DNA from 3 places in the Sporosarcina sp. NCCP-2331 genome. Region 1 is predicted to be linked to each of the others. Evidence: riboswitches for the same ligand, from Rfam matches in the RefSeq annotation. Region 1 holds a riboswitch; each other region holds the start of a gene.
The links. Region 1 has a riboswitch for thiamine pyrophosphate ahead of thiM (hydroxyethylthiazole kinase). Riboswitches for the same ligand answer to the same signal wherever they lie in the genome.
Positions count from the first base shown of each region.

Region 2: linked by a shared signal. The riboswitch ahead of thiC (phosphomethylpyrimidine synthase ThiC) and the one ahead of thiM (hydroxyethylthiazole kinase) in region 1 are both predicted to bind thiamine pyrophosphate.
Region 3: linked by a shared signal. The riboswitch ahead of NCCP2331_RS02845 (thiamine phosphate synthase) and the one ahead of thiM (hydroxyethylthiazole kinase) in region 1 are both predicted to bind thiamine pyrophosphate.

Region 1 is NZ_BRCD01000020.1:71,529-74,808, reverse strand. Features, by position in the region: gene thiE (thiamine phosphate synthase) at 1-21, opposite strand, end outside; gene thiD (bifunctional hydroxymethylpyrimidine kinase/phosphomethylpyrimidine kinase) at 22-837, opposite strand; gene thiM (hydroxyethylthiazole kinase) at 861-1,631, opposite strand; TPP riboswitch at 1,691-1,797, opposite strand; gene NCCP2331_RS12470 (DUF3238 domain-containing protein) at 1,991-3,187, shown strand; gene NCCP2331_RS12465 (sensor histidine kinase) at 3,218-3,280, opposite strand, start outside.
Region 2 is NZ_BRCD01000009.1:106,328-109,607, forward strand. Features, by position in the region: gene NCCP2331_RS07320 (DMT family transporter) at 1-325, shown strand, start outside; gene NCCP2331_RS07325 (DMT family transporter) at 328-642, shown strand; gene NCCP2331_RS07330 (methylated-DNA--[protein]-cysteine S-methyltransferase) at 635-1,174, shown strand; TPP riboswitch at 1,220-1,335, shown strand; gene thiC (phosphomethylpyrimidine synthase ThiC) at 1,458-3,230, shown strand.
Region 3 is NZ_BRCD01000003.1:95,999-99,278, reverse strand. Features, by position in the region: gene NCCP2331_RS02855 (heavy metal translocating P-type ATPase) at 1-1,122, shown strand, start outside; gene NCCP2331_RS02850 (Crp/Fnr family transcriptional regulator) at 1,100-1,798, shown strand; TPP riboswitch at 1,871-1,979, shown strand; gene NCCP2331_RS02845 (thiamine phosphate synthase) at 2,057-2,647, shown strand; gene thiS (sulfur carrier protein ThiS) at 2,665-2,871, shown strand; gene NCCP2331_RS02835 (thiazole synthase) at 2,868-3,280, shown strand, end outside.

The DNA of each region.
Region 1 (3,280 bases):
CCGCACGTCTGCCCTGCGCATTTAGTGCATCCCCTTTTTCAGCTGACCGTAAGCCCAGTGATTTGTCGGTCCATGACCAGAACCCAGGCGTAAGCCGTGTTCAATAGCAGCCTGGATAAATTGTTTTGCTTCTGCAACTGCATCAGTCATAGAATAGCCCTTTGCGATAAATCCGGCTAAGGCTGCCGCAAATGTACAGCCGGTCCCGTGGGTGTCTTTCGTCTGTACCCAAGGAGTCGTCATTGTAAAAGATTGTCCTTCACAATCAAGGTAGTAATCCTTTGCTTCGAGTACGTCGCAGCGATGACCGCCTTTTAAAATGACCGCATGTGCCCCCATACTAATGATTTTCTGTGCAGCATGCTGAATGTCTTCATCGCTGACAATTTTCATTTTCGTGAATACTTCTGCTTCTGGAATATTGGGTGTGATGATTGCAGCCATCGGTATTAGATGATCTTTCATTGCTTGGATTGCTTCTTGCTGCAATAACGAATGACCGCCTTTTGCGATCATAACAGGATCGATTATAAGAGGGAAAGGTGGATATTCCTTCAATACAGCAGCAACAGCAATGATAATTTCAGCTGAAAACAGCATCCCTGTTTTACATGCTTTTACATCAAAATCATCCAAGACAGCACGTATCTGGGCTGTGACGCCGTCCGTCGGCACAGGATAGACACCGTGAACGCCATGAGTGTTTTGTGCAGTTACAGCCGTCAGAACAGAAGTGCCGAACACACCAAGTTCTTGAAATGTTTTCAAATCTGCCTGGATACCGGCGCCGCCTCCGCTGTCTGATCCCGCAATAGTCAATGCTACATTTACCGTCAATGAAAAAACCCCCTTACTCCTAGTTACACTAAAAACGTGTTATGGTCCCGATCCAGTGTATGTAATGTGTTTAAGAAATTTACTGCGAAATCGCCGGGTCCTGCTGAAATACCGGCTGAAACTTCGCCTGCCCGTTTATAAAATGAAAGCGCATCAGCAGCTGCTTCCAGCGGCGATTCGCTTCCTACTGCCAGGAAAGCACCAACTACTGAGCTTAGCAGACAGCCTGTTCCAGTGATCTCAGTCATAGAAGGATGTCCGCCTTCAATAAACAATGAACGATGACCGTCCGTAACGATATCTGTTTGACCTGACACAGCAACTAAACAACTGTGGCCGATGGCAACCTTTTTCGCGATTGCTTCTATATCTGCGCTGCCTTCTCCCGCATCTACGCCTTTCGCTTTCCATGGGACATCGGCTATGGCTGCGAGTTCGCCGGCATTGCAGCGGATGAGGGTGACATCAACTGCAGCCAGCACTTTGAGAACGCTTGCTTTTCGAAACGCTGTAGCTCCAGCACCGACAGGATCAAGCACGACAGGATTTCCGGCTGTTCTTGCACTGTTGCCGGCGAGGATCATGGCATCGACAGTTTGCTGCTTCAGCGTGCCGATATTCAAAATACTGCAGGAAGCAATTTTTGCGATATCTTCAGCTTCTTCTATTGCATCCGCCATTACAGGCGATGCACCGATTGCGAGCAGTCCATTTGCTTGAAAGTTTGCCACTACAAAGTTCGTGATGCAATGAACGAGCGGCTGTTCTTTTCTAAGATGTTGAATTAGCTTCATGTTTCCCTTCCTCTCAATAAAGGTATATATACAAAAAACCCATACAAAGATGGGCAGGGTATGAAAACTACCCACTTCCCTCCGCTAGCAAGTACTAGAACAGGTTCCAAGGGTTTGCCAGACAGCATCTCAGCTCGTAAAAATTAAAGCACCCCTAGTGGTGAATATGATTCAGATACATTAATTGTATCATAAAATTTTATAAAGGATAAAACCAGACAGGAATGTGAAGGATAAATAATATAAAATGATCGGTTGAGCACAAGAAAAACGGCATGGCAACTAAGTCGGAAGATGTATAATTGTCTGAAGTGAAACAGAAGATTTATGCATAATAGATAAAAAGGAGCAGATGATAAATGAAACCTTTATTTGAAATTCAAAGTATGACCCATTCGTTAGATGAACTGACCTTTTCTTGGAGTGATGCAGGAGGATATTACCGTGTCTATAAAAACGAGCAGCAAGTATATGAAGGAACAGCTGCGGAATTTACAGACGGAGAATTAGATCCGAGACATCCGTTTCAATACACAGTTGAGCGTGTAGAGGATAATCAGGTCAGGGACGTCATTGTGATGCAGACCTCCGCGCTGACGCCGACTATGGAAGGCGAGCATCCTTTGCAGCGGATCGTCATCACGACTATTGCCGCCGCTTCACAAATCGCACTGTCCTGGGAATGGATCAAAGGAGTGAAGAAGTTCGATATTTACCGAAATGGCAAGTATTTGCAGACGGTAGAAGACAATCGCTTCATTGACCGGGAATGCTCTTTATCTGAGTCCGTTACCTACAGCATTTCAGGTACACGCCCGTTGATTGACAGTAATCATCGAATGAATGTCAGCAAGTCGATTGCGGCGAAAGTATTTGACGCTGTTACACCGAATAATCCGGAGAGCGAACCGACGAAGGAAGTCTATACGTTTACTGTACACGTGAAACGCCGCGATCAATTACTGCAGCCGGTCGCAAAGCGGAAAAAGGTAAAGCAGTTGGACCAATGGAAATTCCGTTATACCACATTTCTGAAGGAAGATATCCTGAAAAATCCGAATCTGCTTTCGCCGTTGCCTTATTTTACTGGAGATGACCGTGATTTCGACCCGGAAGGAAAGAGTTTTCGGACGCGGGTGAACATGGAAGGGCAGTTTGACGGCAAAGAAAGCCCGCTTCAATTCACGAAATCAGTCGGTCCGTCGATTGGGCTGAACTATTTAAAGCGGTATAAACGCCACGGTCATGCATCAGTGGACGGAATTGTAATTAAGCGTCTTGAAGGTGAGCCGAAAGAAATCAATTTTGAGATTAACCATGATGTAGGAAATCCGCTCACTGCTTCACCGCCGATTCACTATGAGGTGAAAGGCCATCTGGACTGCGATGGAAATATTGACTTGGTGGGCTATCATAACAATGCGCCTCATCATGAAATCTATCTGTCGCTTGACGATGCGGACTGGCAGACGATTCATCGCTCAGAAAGTGATGGGCTGGCATATTTATCCGGCGTGCCAGGGGATAATTATTGGCGTTTTATGACATGTAATTAAACAGGAAAAAGCCGCTTATTGAGCGGCTTTTCATTTTGGCAGACGGATGGAAAATTTCGTTCCCTGACCTTTTTCGCTATGCACTTCAATGGT
Region 2 (3,280 bases), on a different contig from region 1:
GGCTTGGAGCTATGTAGCGCTGGCTGCGGTAGTAGAGATCTTCTGGGTCGTTGGCTTACGCTACTCCGAGACTGCACTGCAATGGACAGGAACCGGTGCAGCGATTATTTTTAGTTTTTATTTTATCATCAAGGCATGTGAAAAACTGCCTTCAGGGACAGTGTATGCTGTATTTACAGGATCGGGTGCTGCGGCTATTTTATTAGTCGATATCCTCGTCTTTCATGCAGGCTTCACTTGGATTACGCTGTCATTCATCGGGCTCATTGTGATCGGCGTTGTCGGTATTAAATTGACGACGGATGAAGCGGAAGGAGGCAGCTGACGATGGCTTGGTTTTACTTGGCAATCGCCAGTCTCGGTGAGATTTTTGGCGTTATGTGCATTAATTATTATTTACAGAAACGCACAGTGAAACGGCTGCTGCTGATCGTCGGTGTTTTTGGTTTTGGTTTTATATTTCTCTCGCTGGCGATGCGTGAAATACAGATGAGTACGGCCTACGCGGTGTGGACCGGGCTTGGTGCAGCCGGTGCTGTGCTTGCCGGAATTTTGATATTCAAGGAATCCGCAAGTGTGAAAAGATTATTCTTTTTATCATTGATTATCATAGGTGCTGTGGGATTGAAATTATTTGGTTGAACGGAAGGCAGTGAGCGGGATGGTTTATTGGACGCGTTTTGAAGTAGAAGACGGCTGTGTGACACTGGCTGCAAATGAAAAGGGAGTCTGTTATATCGGACTTGCAGAGGACAGCGAAGAGCGAATGAAGGAATGGCTGTTTAAACAGACAGGCGTGGTGGAAATGAGAGAAGATACTGACAGATTAGCTGCAAGTGCTGTTGAAATAAAGAAGTATTTATCTGGCGAAGCACAACAATTTGATTCGCCGATTGACTGTATCGGCACGCCATTTCAACTGACTGTATGGAAAGCGCTGCGTGCGATTCCCTATGCGAAAACGGTTACCTACTCAGAGATAGCAGAACAGATCGGACGTCCTGCCGCTGTCCGTGCAGTCGCATCCGCAATTGGAAAAAACCCGCTTTTGCTGATGACTCCCTGCCATCGGGTCATCGCAAAAGACGGAAGCCTGTCCGGTTATCGGGACGGCCCGCAATGGAAAGAACATTTGATTCGTTTAGAGCAAAATACGCTCGGCTCCTCTTATTGACAAAGAAAAAGACTGTGCTACACTGTAGTTGTTCGACAATTCAATAATCATAACTAGGGGTGTCCGGCGTGACTGGACTGAGATGGAATGACTGTATGCATTCCGAACTCTTTGGACCTGATCTGGCTCGTACCAGCGTAGGGAAGTTTTCATTTTTCAATCAGCGTGTTTATTTATGCGTTTTTGAAGACCAGGTCCTTTTACGGATCTGGTCTTTTTTGTCGCTGATTCCCTTTACTCGGATGGAGTCATGGTCTGCCCTCAAAAAGGAGACGATGACAAAATGAAACAAACGACAGAAGAGATTCACATTCACAGCTGTTTTCCGGCCAGCAGCAAAGTTTATATCCAAGGCAGCCGGGAGGACTTGCGCGTACCGATGCGGGAAATTCAATTATCGCCTACCGTGACGGATCAAGGGGAGTTTCCAAATGAACCGTTTCGCGTCTATGATACGAGCGGAAAGTACACAGAAGCAGGCTATAAGGCCGATATTCAAAAGGGACTTCCAGCCATTAAGAAAAATTGGATTGAGGAACGCGGAGATACGGAAGAATACGAAGGGCGGCAAGTGCAGCCTCAGGATAACGGGTTTCGTTCATTGGAACAAATGAAGAATGATGCACAGTTTCCATTGCTGAAGCGTAAGCCCTTGAGAGCGAAAAAAGGTCAGAATGTTACGCAGATGCATTACGCAAGAAAAGGAATGATCACCCCGGAGATGGAGTTTATAGCGATTCGTGAAGGCGTAGAGCCGGAGCTTGTGCGCGATGAGGTGGCAAGGGGCCGGGCGATCATTCCGTCCAACATTAATCATCCTGAAGCGGAACCGATGATTATTGGCAGCCGCTTCCACGTAAAGATCAATGCAAATATCGGAAATTCAGCGGTATCCTCCTCGATAGCAGAGGAAGTGGAGAAGATGACGTGGGCAACTCGCTGGGGTGCAGACAATATCATGGATTTATCGACGGGAAAGAATATCCATACAACTCGCGAGTGGATCATCCGCAATTCACCTGTGCCGGTTGGAACGGTTCCTTTATATCAGGCACTCGAAAAGGTGAATGGCAAAGTCGAAGATCTATCATGGGAAGTATTCCGCGATACATTGATTGAACAGGCAGAGCAGGGTGTCAGCTATTTCACAATTCACGCAGGAGTGCTGCTTCGTTATATACCAATGACAGTGAATCGCGTGACAGGTATCGTCTCGCGCGGCGGTTCAATCATGGCGCAATGGTGCATGCTGCATCATGAAGAAAGTTTTCTTTACACACATTTTGAGGAAATCTGTGAAATTATGAAACAATATGATGTTGCTTTTTCACTTGGAGACGGCTTGCGTCCCGGATCGATTGCGGACGCCAATGACGAGGCACAATTCGCGGAGCTTGAAACGCTGGGTAAATTGACGAAGATTGCCTGGGAGCATGATGTGCAGGTAATGGTTGAAGGACCGGGTCATGTACCGATGCATTTGATTAAGGAGAATGTCGATAAGCAAATGGAAATCTGTCAGGAAGCCCCTTTCTATACATTAGGTCCACTGACAACAGACATCGCGCCGGCTTATGATCATATCACGTCCGCAATCGGCGCGGCGATGATCGGTTGGTTCGGAACGGCGATGCTGTGTTATGTGACGCCGAAAGAACATCTCGGACTGCCGAATAAAGACGATGTTCGGGAGGGTGTCATCACGTATAAGATTGCCGCACACGCTGCAGACTTGGCAAAAGGTCATCCGAATGCGCAAAAACGCGATAATGCACTGTCAAAAGCGCGCTTTGAGTTCCGTTGGAGAGATCAATTTAATTTGAGTTTGGATCCTGAACGTGCAATGGAATATCATGATGAAACGCTGCCGGCTGAAGGTGCGAAAGTCGCTCACTTCTGTTCGATGTGCGGACCGAAATTCTGCAGCATGCGTATTTCACATGACATACGTAAATATGCAGATGAAAACAGTTTGGAAGAGAAGCTGGCGATTGAACAGGGAATGCAGGAGAAAGCGGAGGAATTTAAAAAAGCCGGTGCAGAAATTTATCTTTGATGAGGAGTGGAACAATTGTCTGCAGTAAAACAGTTAGTCCGTCATATAGC
Region 3 (3,280 bases), on a different contig from region 1:
GCCTGTCCCGGCGCGCTTGTCATTTCTGCCCCCGTTTCAATTGTCGCGGGGATCGGCAACGGAGCCCGCAACGGAGTATTGGTCAAAGGCGGCGAAGTGATGGAACAGCTGGCGAAAATCGATACAGTTGTCTTCGATAAAACCGGCACATTGACAAAGGGACGTCCCGAAGTAACCGATGTGTGCGGATGGGGTATAGAGAATAAGGAGTTATTGCGTCTGACGGCCGAAGCGGAAATGATTTCCGAACACCATTTAGGTCAGACGATCGTTAAGGAAGCAAAGAAACGTGCCATTCGTTTGGTAAATCAACCAGAGGATGCAGAAGTGGTCAGGGGCAACGGAATATTGTCTACAATAGAAGGAAAGCGTTTGGCTGCCGGCAATCGCAAATTAATGGAAGCACAAGGCATATCCATTCCTTTTGACGTGGAAGAATATGCACTTAAACGCGAAAAAGCAGGAAATACGGCGATCTTTGTTAGTATTTCCCGGGAAATAGCAGGAATTATCTCGATTGCTGATCAAATACGTCCAGAAGCTGCCGAAGCGCTGGCTAAGTTGCGGAAAAATGGAATCAGCCAAATGATCATGCTGACAGGCGACAACCGACACACAGCACAGCTAGTCGGCGAGCAACTTGGCCTTGACGCTGTATATGCCGAACTATTACCCGAAGATAAGGTAGCAGCGGTCCAGCGTTTGAAAGAACAGGGTCACCATGTCGCAATGGCAGGCGACGGAATCAATGATGCCCCCGCTATCGCTACAGCGGACATCGGACTCGCCATGGGGGAAGGCGGCACAGATATTTCGATGGAGACGGCAGATATCGTCTTGATGGCAGACCGGCTCGATCAGTTCTCCCATGCTTATGCTTTAGCGAAAACCACTGTACGGAACATGAAGCAGAATACCTTCTTTGCGGTCGGCACCGTATTCCTCCTGTTGCTCGGTGTACTGCTCGGCAAGGTGTTCCTCTCTTCCGGCATGCTCGTCCATGAAGTGAGTGTACTTCTCGTCATCTTGAACGCGATCCGGTTAATACGCTATACTAGCGACAAACCAATGAAACAGAATAAAAGTGAGGTGATACCGAATGAACCAAGAATCACATTGTGAACTGGGCGCGAAAGAACATCATCATTCCTGCGTTGCGCTCGTCCCTCTCTTCAATCATTTGGATGAGCAACAGATGGACCAAATTGTCGAACTTGCCCACAGCGTGAACTACCCGCGCGGAGAAACGATTTACCATAGCGGCGACCGGTCTGAAGGCTTGTATATTTTGCATAAAGGGCGAATTAAGGTCTACCGTCTGTCAGAAAACGGCAAGGAACAGCTTGTCCGCATTCTAGAACCCGGGGATTTCACAGGGGAACTGTCTTTGTTCGATGCGAAACCGCATGACGCCTATGCGGAGACATTGGAAGGCGTTGAATTATGCATTATCCAGCGGGATGAAATGCAGCAGCTCCTGCAGACACACCCCGCTATTTCATTAAAGATGCTGACGGAATTCTCTTCCCGCCTCGCAGATACAGAACAGCGGGCCGCCCGAATCGCCATGGAATCAGCTGAAACCCGCCTTGCATTGTATTTAGCGGATCTGTCTGAAGAACAGCAGCAATTGACCGTCGAACTGCCGATGAGCCGAAAAGATCTTGCATCCCATCTTGGTACGACTCCTGAAACGATCAGCCGGAAATTAAGTGCATTCGAAGAACAAGGATGGATTCACCAGGCCAGTTCCAAAACCCTGGAAATCATCGACCTAGACTCTTTATTACTCGTTTAGCAGTCGGAAAATCGGCATACCTCTTTTCTTTCAATCTGGTAAGTGCTATGCTGTTAGTGAAAATCATAATCTTTTGACCATTAGGGGAATCCTTTACAAGGACTGAGAAAAGAGTGCGGCTCTGAAACCCTTATCACCTGAACAGGTTTGTACCTGCGGAGGGAAGTGGCAAGTGTTTTGGCGTATTCTCATGCATGCTGACACATCCAACCACTTTCCGATTCGGGAAGTGGTTTTTTCATTTGGAGGCGAACGGCAATGAAATTAATCGGGATTACGGATGATCGTCATTCTGTTGACGAATTGCTGCTCAAGCTGCGGCAGACAGAACCTTATATCAATGCATTCATTCTGCGGGAGAAGTCTAAGTCGGATGAACAGCTGGAAAAACTGATTTTCCGCCTCACCGCCAGCGGATTCCCGCCGGATAAATTAATTATGCATGCGCGTCCCAGCCTCGCGGAATCGCTGTCCATCTCCTGCCAGCTGACGGGTTTCGGCATGTCAGCGAATGATGTGCGGGCCGCTTTCCCTTCATTGAAATTCGGGTGTTCCGTCCATTCATTGGAGGAGGCGTGCAAAGCGCAGGCAGCAGGAGCGAATTGGCTGCTGTACGGTCATATTTATCCGACAGCTTCGAAAAAAGGACTGACTCCGCGGGGTACGGATGAGCTTTTTGAAATAGCTGCATCATGTTCTGTCCCCGTTTATGCAATCGGTGGAATTCAGCCGGTACATCTGCCATTTCTTAGAGAACATGGGGTCTGCGGCGCGGCAATCCTGTCTCCTCTCAGCAATCCGGATGCGGTGGACACAGTGAAAATGTATGTACATGCAAGGGATTTATAGAAAGGGAGAGATCATCATTGGATAAAACGATTGATTTAAACGGCAAGTCGTATTCGGTGGTTCCTGAAGTAGAAACGGTGCAGCAGTTATTAGAATATTTGAAGCTTAGCGACCGAATTTTAATCGTCGAGAAGAACAAAGAGATTTTGCAGAAGGATCATTATGGCGCACCAATCATGGACAGAGACCAAATTGAAATTATACATTTTGTAGGAGGCGGATGAGTATGTTACAAATCGCAGATAAGAAGTTTTCTTCACGTTTATTATTGGGAACAGGTAAATACCCTTCATTTGAGACACAGAAACAGGCAGTCGCGGTGTCGGAAGCTGATATTCTGACGTTCGCCGTGCGCCGGATGAATATTTTTGAAGCGTCACAGCCGAATTTCCTGGAGCAATTGGATTTGGACCGTTATACCCTGCTGCCGAATACAGCGGGGGCAAGCACAGCGGAAGAAGCAGTGCATATCGCAAAGCTCGCAAAAGCATCGGGGCTGTGCGATATGGTGAAAGTGGAAATCATCGGCTGCAGCCGCTCTCTGCTGCCGGATCCTGTCGAAACACTGCGTGCGTCGGAAATGCTGCTTGAAGAAGGATTCATTGTTCTTCCGTATACGTCTGACGATGTGGT